2 regions of the Mesorhizobium sp. NPDC059054 genome follow, and region 2 is predicted to be linked to the other one. Evidence: riboswitches for the same ligand, from Rfam matches in the RefSeq annotation. Region 2 holds a riboswitch; the other holds the start of a gene.
What was found. Region 2 has a riboswitch for S-adenosylmethionine ahead of ACFWXH_RS22785 (O-succinylhomoserine sulfhydrylase). Riboswitches for the same ligand answer to the same signal wherever they lie in the genome.
Positions count from the first base shown of each region.

Region 1 (7,703 bases), on a different contig from region 2:
GGCGGTCGGTGCTTTCAACCAGGTCCATTCCTCGCTGCGCTGGTTCGTGAACAACATCGGTGGGATCGCCGACTGGCGGGCCACGCTGATGCGCGTCGCCGACTTCCGCATGGCGCTGACGGAGGCCGACCAGCTGCATGGCAGCGAACAGCACATCCAGGTGTTCGAAACCAAGGACGGCACCATGGTGTTCGAAGACCTGATCGTCGGAGCGACGTCGGGCTGTTCGAGGCTGGCGGAAAAGTCGGTAAGGATCGAACCGGGAGAGCACGTGCTGATCACCGGCGATCCGAGTGCCGGCAAGACGCTGTTCTTCCGTGCGGTGGCGGGGCTGTGGCCCTGGGGAGCGGGGCGCATCGGCATGCCGGCAAGCGCCAATCTCGCCTTCGTGCCACGCACGCCGTACTTTGCGCCGGGCACGCTGCGTGAAGTGCTGATCGACGGCATGACGGAAATCGATGATGCAGGCGTCAAGGGCGTTCTGGCCGAGGCCGGCCTCGATCATCTTGCGTCGTCGCTTGATCGTCACGCACGCTGGGACAGAGAACTCAACGAGGAGGAACAGCGGCTGGTGGCTTTTGCCAGGCTCGCCCTGCAGAAGCCGGACTGGGTGGTCATCGACGAGGCGATGGACACATTCAGCGGCACCGTCGCCAAGCGCGTGTTCGCCATGCTGGGCAAGCATCTGCCCAAGGCCGGGATCATCAATATCGGCCGCGGCCAGCACAACTATAACTTCTTTCCGCGTGCGCTCAGCATCATCAAATGCTCAGATTTGCCGGCACTGAAGCCGCCGCGGGTGCGGGCCGGTGCGCTGGAGCCGCCACCGGTGGTGCGCGCACACAAGCGCAACGGGAACGGCACCAGGCGCAATGGCAACGGCGCCGGGCATGACGGTGCCGACGAAAAGGTCGAACGCGTCAATTGAGACGGAAGCCGCCCCATTGTCGGCGGGACGGCTTCCGAGCGGAGAAACCGCTCAGTCAGAGACCATGTGTTTCCGCCCGCGCTTCGGATACGGGGATGGCCCCGGCCTTGCTCGAACCGAAGATGGCGAAGGACAGCGCCGCCAGAACCCAGACGCCGAGGCCGCCGTAAAGCATCACCCAGCCGAAGCCTTCGACGAGTGCGGAGTGGACGATGTCCGCCGGCACAGTCAGGCCCCGTTGAGTGGTATCCTGCAATGCCGCGGTGTTGCCGGCGGCGATCTTTTCGGCGACCGCACGAAGGTCGACCCCGTCGAACGCGTCCGGCAGGCCCTTCTTCAACCCGTGCAGGATGCCTTCGACAAGAACAAAGCCCATGACGGCGATGTTGATGGCGAGCGCGATCAGCCGGGCACTGGTGTCGATGCCGGAAGCCATGCCGGCGCGGCTCGCGGGCACTGAACCGGTCGTCATGTTGGTGGCAGGCGTCGTGGTCAGACCGAGGCCGATGCCGGAAACCAGCGCGCCGGGCAGGACGGTGAGGCCGCTTGCCGCTTCGGCAGCAGAACCCAGCCACATCAGGACAAAGCCGAGGCCGATGGTGAACAGGCCGAGCGGGATGACGATGCGCGCGTTGAAGCGGACCAGCAGGTACTGGGCAATGGGCGGCATCACCAGGAAAGGCACCGTATAGGCGAGCAATGCGAGGCCTGTCGTGGTGCTGTCGTAGCCGAGACCGACCGCGAAATAGATCGGCAGGTAGATCATGAACGGCCAATAGCTGAAGTTCATGCCGATGCAGCCGATTATCGCGCCGGAGAAATCGCGGATCCTGAATACCGAAAAGTCGAACATCGGGTGGGCGTGATAGCGTTCCACCAGGACGAAGGCGATGAAGCCGACGATCGTCGCCGCAGCGATGGCCAGGGCAACGGGGCTCAAGAAACCACCGAAATCCGGAGCCTGGGTGATGTAATAGGCCAGGCCGAAGACAGCGGCGCTGAGAAGGACGATGCCCAGAATGTCGAGCTTCTTGGCTTGCGGGTCGCGCGATTCGGAGACGCCGACATAGGTGAGGGTCATGCAGAGCACCGCCAGCGGCGCATGGACGAGAAAGACCCACTGCCAGGTCGACAGGGCCACGATGCCGCCTCCGATGATCGGGCCGAAACCGAGACCGATGCCGGCGATCACGCCCCAGATGGCGAAGGCCCTGCCGCGTTCCCTGCCGTCCTGGAACTGGTGCGAAAGAATGGCGATCGAACAGATGAACATAGCCCCGCCGGCCATGCCCTGCAGAAAACGGGCTGCGATCAGCAGCGAGGTGTTGGGCGCAAGCCCGCACATCAGCGAGGTCAGGCCGAAGGCCGCTACCGTTATGGCAAAAACCAACTTCCTGCCAAAGCGGTCGGCGAAAGTGCCGGTTGCCATCAGCACGGTGGTGCAGGCGATGGTGTAGGCGTTCATGATCCACTGCATGGCCTTGAAATCGGCCTGCAGCACGCGTTCCAGCGTTGGCAGGATCACCGGCACGCTGGAGATCTCCAGGCCGAACATCAAGGCAGACAGACAAACGGCGGCGAGCACGAGGCCGTTTCTACTGGGGGTATTCATCAAAACCTCCGGCATCGGCGGAGGCGATGTCCACGCCCACGCCGCTCAGTTGCGGTGCGAAATTCGAATTTCAGATAGTCGCAACTTGAACATATGAAAATGCAATGTAAATCTATTTCAGAGATAACAAATTGGTATGCTGACAATGTTGTCACTAGACGTCGAGGCCGTGCAGGCCTTTGTCATGGTTGCCGATCTTCAAAGCTTCACCCGCGCTGCAGACGCGTTAGGCACAACGCAGGCAGCGATCAGCGTGAAACTCAAACGGCTCGAGGAGAGGATCGGCCGCAAGCTGATCGAACGCACGCCGCGCCACGTGCGACTTTCGGCGGAAGGGGCGGTGTTCATCCAGCCGGCGCGCGACTTTCTCGCCGCGCATGACCGTGCCGTTGCAGGCCTCTCCTCTTGCGCCCGCCGTTTTGCATTGGGCATCGCCGCCCATGTCGCCGGTCCGGAAGTCACGACATTGCTGGCGCGCCTCAACGAACATGATCCGGCGTTGACCATCGAGGTGCAGGTCGACAATTCGCGCAATCTGCTCGATGCATTCGACCGTGGAGAGCTGGATGCCGCGATCGTACGGCGCGAGGACGATCGGCGCGATGGCGAGGTGCTGGGGCCGGAGCATTTCGGCTGGTTCGCCGCCCCCAGTTTCCATTGCCGCCCGGGCGAGCCAATGCGGCTTGCTGCCTTGTCACCGGCGTGCGGCGTGCGCGACATCGGCACCCACGCACTCGACGATGCCGGCATCTCATGGACGGAAGTGTTCCTGGGTGGCGGCTCGTCGGTGGTCATGGCGGCGGTATCGGCAGGGCTTGCTATGGCCGTATTCTCCGAGCGGCTTGCGCCGGTCGGGACCATCGAAGTCAGCCGCAAGTTCAACCTGCCGCCGCTGCCGTCTTCGGAAATCGTGCTGCATTCGACACTGACCGACCAGCGCTCGCGCGACGCGTTGCGCACCATTGCCTGCGCCTTCCGCGAACACCGCGCTGCTGCCGCGTAGGCTCGACAGGCCTGTAAGGACCGCCATTGAAAGACCCGCGCTCGGTTGCCGAGCGCGGTTTCGGCATCTCTAGCCTTCTTTTCCGATATTTTCCGCGTCGTAGGCGGTGGTCTGATAGACGCTGTTGATCCAGTTGCCGAACAGCAGATGGGCATGCGAACGCCAACGGTTCAGTGGCGGGCGCTTGGGGTCGTCGTCCGGATAATACTCGTGCGGCACGGCAATCGATACGCCGGCGGCGACGTCGCGGTCATACTCTTCCTTGAGTGAGGTTGAGTCATATTCGATGTGGTTGAACATATAGAGGCGGTTGCCGGTCTGCTCGGCGAGCAGGCTCGGGCCCGTCTCTTCCGAATCCATCAGCAACTCCAGGCCGGAGCCTGCTGGGATGTCGGCTGTACGCACTTCGGTCCAGCGCGACACGGGAATCGCAAAATCATCCGAGAAACCGGAGAGATAGGGGGAGGCGGGTGCGTTGTTGCGGTGGCGGAAGACGCCGAACGCCTTCTCCCCTAGCGTGTGTTTTGGGACCTGGTGGAAATGCCAGGCGGCGGCCATCGCTCCCCAGCAGATGAAAAAAGACGAATGGACGTTTGTCTTCGTCCAGTCGAGGATCTGCTTGAGCTCGTCCCAGTATGTCACGTCCTCGAATGGCAACAGTTCCACCGGCGCACCGGTGATGATGAAGCCGTCGAATTTGCGATCCTTCACTTCCTCCCAGGTCTGGTAGAAGGTGATCAGATGTTCTTCGGACGTATTCTTGGCCTTGTGATTGCCGATGCGCACCAGGGTCAGCTCGACCTGCAACGGCGTCGCGCCGATCAGCCGGGCGAACTGCGTCTCCGTCCTGATCTTGTTGGGCATCAGGTTGAGCAGGCCGATCTGCAGCGGGCGGATGTCTTGGCGCAGGGCGGTCTGCTCGTCCATGATGGACACGCCCTCTTTGACCAGAACTTCACGGGCGGGGAGCTGGTCCGGGATCTTGATCGGCACTTTGCGAACTCCAAAAAACAAAACCGGCATTGCTGTCGCAAAGCCGGTTTACGGATCGCAAACGGCCCTTTAGCGACTTATTTAACGTGGCTGCAAGCCGACCGGCCAAATCACCACGGATCGATATCTTGCTAATACGCCGACCAAGCGATGGCGTCAATCGATGCTCGAACGTCGGGCCGGTCCCGTCGCGGTTCCGGTTTTCCTCGACATTCAGTGGTGCGGACGGTATTTCCGCCGGAGCCTCCGGTCGGAGGCGTCAATCACGGACTTTCGACATGACCAAGGCAACCGATCCGCTTCGTCCGCAACCTCGTGCCGGTATCCTGAATATCGAGGCCTATGTGCCGGGCAAGGGTGCGGCACACGGTGCCGCCAAGGTCCATAAGCTCTCCGCCAACGAGAACCCGCTCGGACCGTCGCCGAAGGCAGTCGAGGCCGCGCAGGAGGCCGCCGCCGGACTGGAGCGCTATCCTGACGGCCAGGCGACGAAGCTGCGCCAGGCCATCGCCGATACGCATGGGCTCAACATCGCCAACATCCAATGCTTCAACGGCTCCGACGAGGTGCTTGGCCTGCTGGCGCGCATTTACCTCGGGTCCGGTGACGAGGCGATCTATACGGAACACGGATTTCTGGCTTACCCGATCTTCATCCTGGCGGCTGGCGCGACGCCGGTGGTGGCGAAGGAGGCAGGTGAGCTTGTCGACGTCGACGCCATACTGGCGGCCGTCACGCCACGCACGAAGATGGTTTTCCTGGCCAATCCAAACAACCCGACCGGTACATATATTCCTTTCGAAGAAGTGCGGCGCCTGCATGCCGGTTTGCCCAGGACCGTGCTCCTGGTGCTGGACGCGGCCTATGCCGAGTTCGTGCGCCGGAACGATTACGAGGCCGGCGTCGAGCTGGTCGCGGGCAACGAGAATGTTGTCATGACGCGCACCTTCTCCAAGGTGCATGGTCTCGGCGGCGCGCGCATCGGCTGGTCCTATGCGCCGGCGCATGTCGTCGACGTGCTCGAGCGCGTGCGTGATCCCTTCAACGTCAGCGCCACCGCGATCGCGGCGGGCGAGGCGGCAATGCGCGACCGTGCCCACGTCGAACGCTCGGTGCAGCATATCGAGACCTGGGTGCCGTGGCTGACCGACGAACTGACCAGGCTCGGCCTGCGCGTCACTCCCAGTGTCGGCAATTTCATCCTGATCCATTTCCCGGACGATCGAAAACACTCGGCGCCGGTAGCGGACGAATATCTGTGTGAGCGAGGCTATATTCTGCGGCGCGTTGCCGGCTACGGTTTTCCCAACGCGCTGCGGATGACGGTCGGAACCGAAGAAGCCAACCGCGGCGTGGTCGCCGCACTCGCTGAATTCCTGAAAAGCTGAAGAAATGTCCGAACCTCTGTTTGAAAAGATCGCCCTGATCGGCATCGGCCTGATTGGCTCTTCGCTCGCGCGCGTGGTGCGTCGCGAAGGCCTCGCTCGCCATATCGCCATCTCCACCCGCCGCCCGGAAACGCTGAAACGCGCCGAGGAGCTGAAGCTCGGCGACAGTTACACGACCGATGCAAAGGCGGCGGTGCGCGACGCCGACCTCGTCATCGTCTCGGTGCCGGTAGGCGCTTCCGGCACTGTGGCCGAGGAGATCGCGCCGGCGCTCAAAAAGGGGGCGATCCTTACCGATGTCGGCTCCACCAAGCAGTCGGTGATCGCGCAGATGTCGCCCTTCGTGCCGGAAGGCGTGCACTTCATTCCCGGCCATCCTCTCGCCGGCACCGAGAATTCCGGCCCCGACGCCGGTTTTCCGGACCTGTTCGACAACCGTTGGTGCATTTTCACGCCACTGCCGGATACCGACCCGGAAGCGTTGGAGAAGCTGACGGAGTTCTGGCGCCGTTGCGGTTCGAACATCGATACGATGACGCCCGAGCATCACGACATGACGCTCGCCATCGTTTCACATCTGCCGCACATCATCGCCTACAACATCGTCGGCACGGCCGACGATCTGGAGAATGTGACGAAGTCCGAGGTCATCAAATATTCGGCCTCGGGTTTCCGCGACTTCACCCGTCTGGCCGCCTCGGACCCGACCATGTGGCGGGACGTATGCCTGCACAACAAGGATGCCATCCTGGAGATGCTGGCGCGTTTCTCGGAGGATCTGTCTTCCTTGCAAAGAGCGATCCGCTGGGGCGACAGTGACAAGCTGTTCGACCTGTTCACCCGCACCCGCGCCATCCGCCGTTCGATCATCCAGGCCGGCCAGGACATCGACGTTCCCGACTTCGGACGCCAGGTGGTGGAGCATCCGAGTAAGTGAGCGAATAGCGAGGTAGGGAGTAGCGAATAGTGAGGTCGTGAGAATTCCCCTACTCGCTATCTCACTATTCGCTACTCCCTATTCTACCGGCTTGATCATCCCCAACGGAATGAATCCCAGCGAGGCGCGGCCCTTCACCACTTTCAGCGGCATCGTCGGTTCGTTGCCGAGCATGGAAAGGGCGGCGAAACCCTGCTGGATCTGGCTTGCCTGTTCAGGGATGGCCGTGGCGAGAATAGCCGCAACCGCCTTCGGGTTCTGCAGCTTGATGTTGAGTGTGGCGTCGATCAGCCCATCGGCATCGACCGCGACCGGACCCGCGAGGACGATGCGCGCCTCGCCGGAGGACAGTTCAAGATTCCTGATTTCGGCGGATTGACCACGCAGGCTCTTCGGCGGTGTGTTCAGCATGGCGATGCCGTTCTTCACCGTGGCGTCGCCCTTGCCGCTGAAGGGCGGCAGCACCCGTCCGCCGATGGTATGGGCATCGATCTCAAGGTCGGTGAAATCATGGGTGAGCACAAGGTCCTGGCCGGTGGGGCTGGCCGTGGCGGTGAGCTGGCCGACGCTGAACAGCTGGACCGGATCGGTCTCGTCGGCCGGGTCGGTCTGGCCGTTGAAACCCTCGGCCGTTACCGAAACCCGGCTGGGCAAGGGCCACCACAGGCGTCCACTGATGTCCAGCTGGTCCCAGTCGATCCATAGCGGCAGCGTGCCCGGCACGGAGGTGCGCAGCGGCCCGTCGAGATTGACGTTCGGCACCAGCGGCTGGGCCAGGCTCGCCGTGGCGATCACTCCACCGGCTGCCGCGGCTATGTTCCTGGAATCGTCCTGGTAGGCAA
Region 1 is NZ_JBHYHV010000004.1:202,707-210,409, reverse strand. It holds gene ACFWXH_RS18205 (ABC transporter ATP-binding protein/permease) at 1-928, shown strand, start outside; gene ACFWXH_RS18200 (MFS transporter) at 984-2,540, opposite strand; gene ACFWXH_RS18195 (LysR family transcriptional regulator) at 2,686-3,543, shown strand; gene metA (homoserine O-succinyltransferase) at 3,613-4,536, opposite strand; SAM riboswitch at 4,586-4,663, opposite strand; gene hisC (histidinol-phosphate transaminase) at 4,815-5,924, shown strand; gene ACFWXH_RS18180 (prephenate/arogenate dehydrogenase family protein) at 5,929-6,861, shown strand; gene ACFWXH_RS18175 (DUF2125 domain-containing protein) at 6,940-7,703, opposite strand, start outside.
Region 1: another riboswitch for S-adenosylmethionine. It lies ahead of metA (homoserine O-succinyltransferase); the one in region 2 lies ahead of ACFWXH_RS22785 (O-succinylhomoserine sulfhydrylase).

Region 2 (7,703 bases):
GGTGCCCGTGCAGTGGAGCAGTGCGATCTGAGCCGCGTGGCGCTGGACAGATAAAAGGCCGGGAGAGCTCCCGGCCTTCCTTTTCAGCAACGAGGCGGCTGGCTATCCGCCATCAGCAACAGCTGCTCAATAGATGTCGAAGTCGAAATATTTCGACTGGATCTTCTTGTAGGTGCCGTCGGCCACGATGGCGTCGATGGCCGCATTGAACTTCTCGCGCAGCTCATTGTCCTCCTGGCGTATCGCGATTCCGGCTTCGGTCTCGGTTCCCTTGACGTCGCCGATCATCTTGCAGCAATCCTTGGCCGAGCCGTTCTTCATCCAGTCGACCAGCACGAACTTGTCGGAGAGGACGGCGTCGAGGCGGCCGTTGACCAGGTCGGTCACCGCTTCTTCCTGCGTCGGGTAGAGCTTCACGTCGGCGCCGGCCTTGGCATAGACGTCCTGCGCATAATCGGCCTGGGTTGTGGAAGCTTGCGCGCCCACGGTCTTGCCTTTGACTGCCTCACCATCCGTGCCGGCCAGCGCGCTGTCCTTCAAGGCAACCAGCGCCAGCGGCGTGGTGTAATATTTGTTGGTGAAGGCGACCTGCTTCTTGCGCTCGGGCGTGATGCTCATCGAAGCGATGATGGCATCGAACTTCTTGGCCTGCAGCGCCGGGATCATGCCGTCCCAATCCTGCGTGACGAGTTCGCACTCGGCCTTCATCTGCGCGCACAGCGCATTGGCGATGTCGATGTCGAAACCCTCCAGCTTGCCGTCCGCGGTGAGGGTGTTGAAAGGCGGATAGGCACCCTCCGTCCCGATCTTGATCTTGTCGGCGGCAAAGGCAGCACTGGCGCCCGCCACCATCATCGTTGCGGCCGCGACCGTTGCGAACCACTTGGACATTCTCATCATGTTCCCCCTCGGGTTGGTCTTGTTGTCCGCTGACAGCCAAGCACGCCGCAGGGAGCCAGGCAAGCGCAGGATGCGACGTGGTGTTGCTGCTTTGGATGGGTGGCGTTTTAGGGGAGTAAGGGAATAGGGGAGTAAGGAAGTGGGCAGTTGTTTATTCCCCTATTCCCTTACTCCCCTATTCCCTACCTCGCTGCCCGAAAATGCTTCGACAGCTTCAGGCCCTGCGCCTGGTAATTGGAGCCGAGGTCGGTGCCGTAAAGCGCGGTCGGCCGCTTCAGCATGTGCTCGTAGACCAGCCGGCCGACGATCTGGCCGTGGTCGAGGATGAACGGCACCTCATGGCTGCGCACTTCCAGCACCGCGCGGCTGCCGGTGCCGCCGGCGGCGGAATGACCGAAGCCCGGATCGAAGAAGCCGGCATAGTGCACGCGGAATTCACCGACCAGCGGATCGAATGGCGTCATCTCCGCGGCGTAGAGCGGCGGCACATGCACCGCCTCCTGGCTGACGAGGATGTAGAATTCATCCGGATCGAGCACCAGCTCGCCGGCGCCGCTGCGATAGAGCGGCTCCCAGAAATCGACGATGTCCTGGGCGGCGCGCTTGTCGACGTCGACCAGCCCGGTGTGATGCTTGCCGCGATAGCCGACCAGCCCGTCCTTGTCGCCGGCCAGATCGATGGACAGCGCGATGCCGCCGTTTGAGATGTTGGGCGGGTCGATCGCCACCAGCGTCTCGGCGCGGTGCAAGGCATGCAACTCCTCTTCCGACAGAAGCGCGTTGCCGGTGCGGAAGCGGATCTGCGACAGGCGCGAGCCGGTGCGTGCGACGATCGGGAAGGTGCGCGGGCTGACTTCGAGATAGAGCTGGCCGCGATAGCCGGCGGCGATCTTGTCGAACTCCTGGCCATGGTCGGTCATGACGCGGGTGAAGATGTCGAGCCGGCCGGTCGAACTCTTCGGATTGGTCGAGGCGGAAATGTCGCCCGGCAGTTCCAGGCTTTCCAGCAGCGGCACGATGTAGACGCAGCCCGTCTCCAACACCGCGCCTTCGGCAAGGTCGATCTCATGCAGCTTCAGCCGGTCGAGCTTTGCTTCCACCGTGCTGTGGGGACCGGGCAGGAAGGAGGCGCGCACACGATAGGCCTTTTCGCCGAGGCGCAGGTCGAGGCTCGCCGGCTGGATCTGGTCGGCATCGAGCGGACGCGGCGACTTCAGGCTGCCTGCCTGGAACAGCGCCGCGATATCCTGATCGGGAAGAATGCCTGTCTTGCGCAATGACAACTCCACAGGTGGCTCAAGTCAGCCAGCCCTCCATGCTCTTAATGAAGCCGGCAATTGACGCAAGCCGCCCCCGGGTCTAAAGGGAACTTTATCCCGTGGTGATTTGGCCGGTCGGCTTGCAGCCACGTTAAACAAGTCGCTAAAGGACCGCAGGGCCCGACAAAGCCCCTATGGACCGGTTGCGACTTCGCGGCCGGTTTTTTTGTGTGTCGGAACGGAACCATGACCGAGAAAAAGCGCAACTGGAAACCCGCAACCCAGCTCGTCCACGCTGGCACGCTGCGATCGGGCTTCGGCGAGATGTCGGAAGCGATGTTCCTGACGCAGGGCTATCACTACGACAGCGCCGAGCGCGCCGAAGCCCGCTTCAAGGGCGAGGAGCCAGGCTTCATCTATTCGCGCTACGCGAACCCCACCGTCGACATGTTCGAAAAGCGCATGTGCGCACTGGAAGGCGCTGAAGACGCCCGTGCCTTCGCATCCGGCATGGCCGCGGTGACGGCCGCCGTTTTGTGCAGCCTCAAGGCTGGCGACCATATCGTGGCTGCGCGCGCGCTGTTCGGCTCCTGTCGCTGGGTGGTCGAGACGCTGGCACCGAAATACGGCATCGAGGCGACGCTGGTCGACGGCACCGAGACCGGGAACTGGGAAGCCGCGGTGAGGCCGAACACCAAGCTGTTCTTCCTGGAGAGCCCGACCAACCCGACGCTGGAAGTGGTCGATATCGCCGCCGTCGCTAGGCTCGCCAATTCGATCGGCGCCAGGCTGGTGGTGGACAATGTCTTTGCCACGCCGCTGATGCAGAAGCCGCTGGAACTCGGCGCGCACATCGTCGTCTATTCGGCCACCAAGCACATTGACGGCCAGGGCCGCTGCCTCGGCGGTATCGTGCTGTCCGACAAGAAGTGGATCGACGAGAACCTGCACGATTACTTCCGCCACACCGGCCCGAGCCTGTCGCCGTTCAACGCCTGGGTGCTGCTGAAAGGCCTGGAGACGCTGCCCCTGCGCGTGCGCCAGCAGACGGAAGCAGCCGGCAAGATCGCCGATTTCCTCGCCGACCACCCGAAGGTCGGGCGGCTGATCTATCCCGGCCGTGCCGACCATCCGCAGGCCGACATCATCAAGAAGCAGATGACCGGCGGCTCGACGCTGATCTGCTTCGACCTCAAGGGCGGCAAGAAATCGGCCTTCGCCTTCGAGAACGCGCTCGACGTGGTGCTGATCTCCAACAATCTGGGCGATGCCAAGAGCTTGATCACCCATCCGGCGACGACGACGCACAAGAACCTGACCGACGAGGCCCGCGCGGAACTCGGCATGGGCGACGGCACGCTGCGCCTGTCGCTCGGTCTCGAAGACACCGACGACCTGCTGGAAGACATCGAACAGGCGCTGGCGAAGGCTTGAGGTAAGGGCACGATCTCGCACACGGAGATGCCGTACCCGCCAGTTGTCGATATCTGACTGCGTCGCGCCCGGCACACCCCCACCCCTAACCCCTCCCCTCAAGGGGGAGGGGGACTTCTCGGTCGCTATCTGATGCGAAACCACCGACGTCTTACAGGGCGCGCGCATCGACCAATCCCCCTCCCCCTTGAGGGGAGGGGTTAGGGGTGGGGGTATGCCAGGCGCGACATTCGAAATTTCACATTGTCGCCCCTACCGCAACGACTTCGGCGCGACGGAGCGCCAGCTCATCGTCATGGCATGGCGGACGGTTTCCTCGTCCGCCTGTTCCAGCCAGACCCGCGTCCAGCCTTTCTGGCCCCAGGAGCCGGGGATCGGCTCGAACTGACCGGCCGATGTTTCGAGCAGCAGCCGCTGCTCGTCCGGTGCCAGCTTGATGACGGCGCGGCTGTCCTTCGGCCGCAGCGTGGCGAAGATCTTGCCGCGCACGCGGAAATCGGTGACGTCGAAATGGCTGCTCTGCACGGCTTCGGGAAAGCCGAGCGCGATCTGGCAATAGCGGTCCTCGGACAGCACGACCACCCTCCCCTCAAGCGTTGGGCTGCAGCGATCATGCCGCAAACCAGCCGGCAGCGATACAGATCAGATCAGGCGCCCGAGAGCACTTCCTCGGCTTCGTCGGACTTGGTGGTGATGTTCATGGTGTTGCCGCGCCAGTCGATGGCGCCGCCGAGCCAGCCGCGCAGCCAGATCGCCGGCACCATGATATCGCGCACCACCATCGCCGGGATCAGGCGCGGTGAGGCATACCAGCCCTTGGCCAGCGCCAATGCATATTCCGGCAGGTAGACGGCACAGAGCACCAGCAAGGCGGTCGAGACCATGTCGGCGCCGGAGCCGGCCGCGGCAATCAGCGCGAACAGCAGAGGCATCGCCGCGCCGACACAAAGTTCGGGCGCGAAAAACAACGGGAAGGTGACGCGGCGCAGCCTCGCCCAGCGAGCTTGGCGCGACCATACCGCTTCGAGCCTGCGATGCCCGAGCGGCTGCTCGAACGGCGAGGCCACCAGATGGACCTTGAGGCCGAGCCCGTTGACCAGCTTGGTTGCAGCGGCGTCCTCGGCGATCTCGGCGGCCAGGGCACGGATACCGCCATTGGCATCGAGCAGTGGCTTCGACCACAGCATGCTCTTGCCCTGCGCGAAGCCGAGACCCGCGGCAGCACCGGTATACTGCCAGCGCGCCTGCAGCGTGTTGAGGAAGGCGCATTCGACCTCGGCCCAGAAGCCGTCCGGACGCGAGCCGACCGGCGTCGAGCAGACAAGGCCGCTGTCGGTGCGCCAGGCCTGCATCATGTGCTGGATGTAATCGCGCGGCATCAGCACGTTGGAATCGGCCAGGATCACCCAATCATGGCGGGCCGCCTCCCAGCCCTTCACGCAGTTGTTCAGCTTGGGGTTGCCGCTAATGCGGTCATCGCCGAACAGGAGGCGCGCCGGCACGTCCGGAAAACGCGCCATGGTGGTGCGGATGGCCAGGGCAATCGGGTCATCGGCGTGCGCCACGCAGAAGATCAGCTCATAGTCCGGCCAGTCGAGCCGGAAGGCGCGCTCGAGCGTCTCGGCCGTGAAGGGCTCGACGCCACGCGCCGGTATGACGACGGAAACCGGCGGCGCATCGCCACGCGGCGGTGCAACGGTGCGGCGGCGTTCCAGCTGAGACCATGCCAGCCCTACGGAAACGAAATTGGTGAGAAGCAATGCGGCGGAAAGGGAAGCGGCTGCGGTTGTCAGGTCCATGAAGTCAGGTCACTCCCGGAAAGCGGCCTTTAGAGCGCCGCCCGTCCTCTGGGACGCGCATGGGACGCTCTAAAACTTTGATCCGCCGCATGATCCTTTCGGGGTCATGCGGCAGCCTCGCAATCTGATGTCCGGGAATCGTCACGGGGCCGGACGCGATCCGGCGCACACCATCACCGTTTCATGTCGTGCACATGACAGAAGGTTGACCATGACGGCCTGCGGACGGAAACTCGGTGTAGGTTTTTCGTACGAGTCGCTCCAGGTTACCCATGTACAGTGCAGTCACCCGCAACATCGTGGTCGAGGTGGAACCCTTCTACCTCGAGTACCGGTCCGATCCGGACGAGGGCCGTTACGTGTGGGGCTACCGGGTGACGATCGACAACCGTTCGGACGAATTCGTCCAGCTTCTGTCGCGCTACTGGCACATCACCGACGGCGCTGGACAGGTGGAAGAGGTGCGCGGCCCGGGTGTCGTCGGCGAAAAGCCGGAACTCAACCCCGGCGACAGCTACCAATACACCTCAGGCTGCCCGCTTTCGACGCCGTCCGGCATCATGGTTGGCCACTACACGATGCGCAATGCACGCGGCGAGCAGTTCGACATCGCCATCCCGGCCTTCTCGCTGGATCTGCCGAACGCCAGGCGGGTGGTGAACTGAACCCTTCTCCCCCTGGGGGAGAAGGGAAGATACGCCATCCCTTACACCGTCGAAGTCCGCCTCCAGATCACCAGGCTGACGAGGATCAGCAGCGTTGCCGCAGCGGCGATCACACCGAAAAAGGCATGATCGAATGCGGCACCTGCAAGGGCGGTCAGCGCTTCCGCCTGCGCCGGCGCCAGCTTCTCGGCGACCAGCAGTGCCTCGTCCAGACTGTCGCCTGCCTGCGTGGCAATCCCCTGCGGCAACACCAAAGCATGGGTGTAGAGCGCCGACATCAGCGAGCCCAGGAACGCTATGCCAAGCGCGCCGCCGAGTTCGAAGGAGACCTCCTCGATGGAGGCCGCCATGCCGGCCCTCTCTTCCGGGGCCGACAGCATGATGACGCTGGAGGCCGCCGTCATGGCCGCGCCGAAGCCGAAGCCCATTGCCGACAGCGCCGCGAGCCACAGCCAGGTTTCGCCCTGATAGACCAGGAGATACGCGGCGAGCGTGGCGCCTGCCAGAAGCAGCGAGGCCCAGAGCACGCGTACGGCGCCAACCCGCGGCAGCGCCAGGCCGGTAACGGGACCGGCGATGAAAGCCGCGAGCGGGATCGGCAGGATGATCAGGCCGGCCTGCAGCGGCGAGAGGCCGAGCACGAGTTGCAGGCGCTGGCTGAACACCAGCTCCACGCCGATCAATGCCGCCGATGCCACCATGGCCGTCACGACGCCGGCCGAGAAGCGCGGATTGGCGAAGAGCGAAAAGTCGATCAGCGGCGTGCGACTGCCGAGCTGGCGGCGAACGAAGACGATCATGGCGACAAGACCGATGGCGAAGGCGAGCGCGGCTGCAAGCCAGGACGGATCGCGCTTGGCGATTTCCTTGATGGCATAGGTCAGGCCGACCAGCCCGACCATGATCTGAACGGAGCCGACGAGATCCCAGGGATGATCGCCGTTGCCCGGCCGATACGGCAGCAAGGTGGCGCCGGCAAGCAGGGCAACCAACACCACTGGCACGTTGATCAGGAAGACCGAGCCCCACCAGAAATGCTCCAGCAGCGCGCCGCCGACGACCGGACCGAACGCGGCCCCACCGGAGGCCACGGCCGCCCAGACGCCGATGGCGAAGGCGCGCTCCTTCTCGTCGATGAAGGTCAGCCTGATCAGCGACAGGGTGGCGGGCATCATCATGGCGGCGCCGACCGCGAGCAGGGCGCGCGCCGCGATCAGCCAGGCAGGGGTCGGGGAGAAGGCGGCACCCAGCGACGCCAGGCCGAACACGACAAGACCCGCAAGGAACATGCGCTTGTGGCCAAGCCGGTCGCCCAGCGTCCCGACGCCCGGCAACAGACCGGCGACCACCAGGGGATAGGCGTTGATGATCCAGAGCTTTTCCGTCGCCGTCGCTCTGAGGTCGTGCGTCAGCGTGGGGAGCGCGGTGTAAAGCACCGTCATGTCGATGACGATCAGGAACAGCGCGCTCGACACGATGGCCAGAACCAGCCAGCGGTTGCTCGGGGACATGATACCTTCCTTCAAAATACTTACGACAGCGGACTTGCCCCGCCGCGAGCCGGTATATAAATACGATCGTATTGAAATGGAAGGGGTCGGATGTCAGGAAGACCGCGCAGCATTGACCGCGACAAGGTCCTCGAC
Region 2 is NZ_JBHYHV010000005.1:381,997-389,699, forward strand. It holds gene ACFWXH_RS22770 (MBL fold metallo-hydrolase) at 1-31, shown strand, start outside; gene ACFWXH_RS22775 (ABC transporter substrate-binding protein) at 127-891, opposite strand; gene ACFWXH_RS22780 (2'-deoxycytidine 5'-triphosphate deaminase) at 1,083-2,177, opposite strand; SAM riboswitch at 2,269-2,346, shown strand; gene ACFWXH_RS22785 (O-succinylhomoserine sulfhydrylase) at 2,406-3,593, shown strand; gene ACFWXH_RS22790 (MmcQ/YjbR family DNA-binding protein) at 3,846-4,169, opposite strand; gene ACFWXH_RS22795 (ceramide glucosyltransferase) at 4,241-5,392, opposite strand; gene apaG (Co2+/Mg2+ efflux protein ApaG) at 5,665-6,057, shown strand; gene ACFWXH_RS22805 (MFS transporter) at 6,099-7,568, opposite strand; gene ACFWXH_RS22810 (TetR/AcrR family transcriptional regulator) at 7,659-7,703, shown strand, end outside.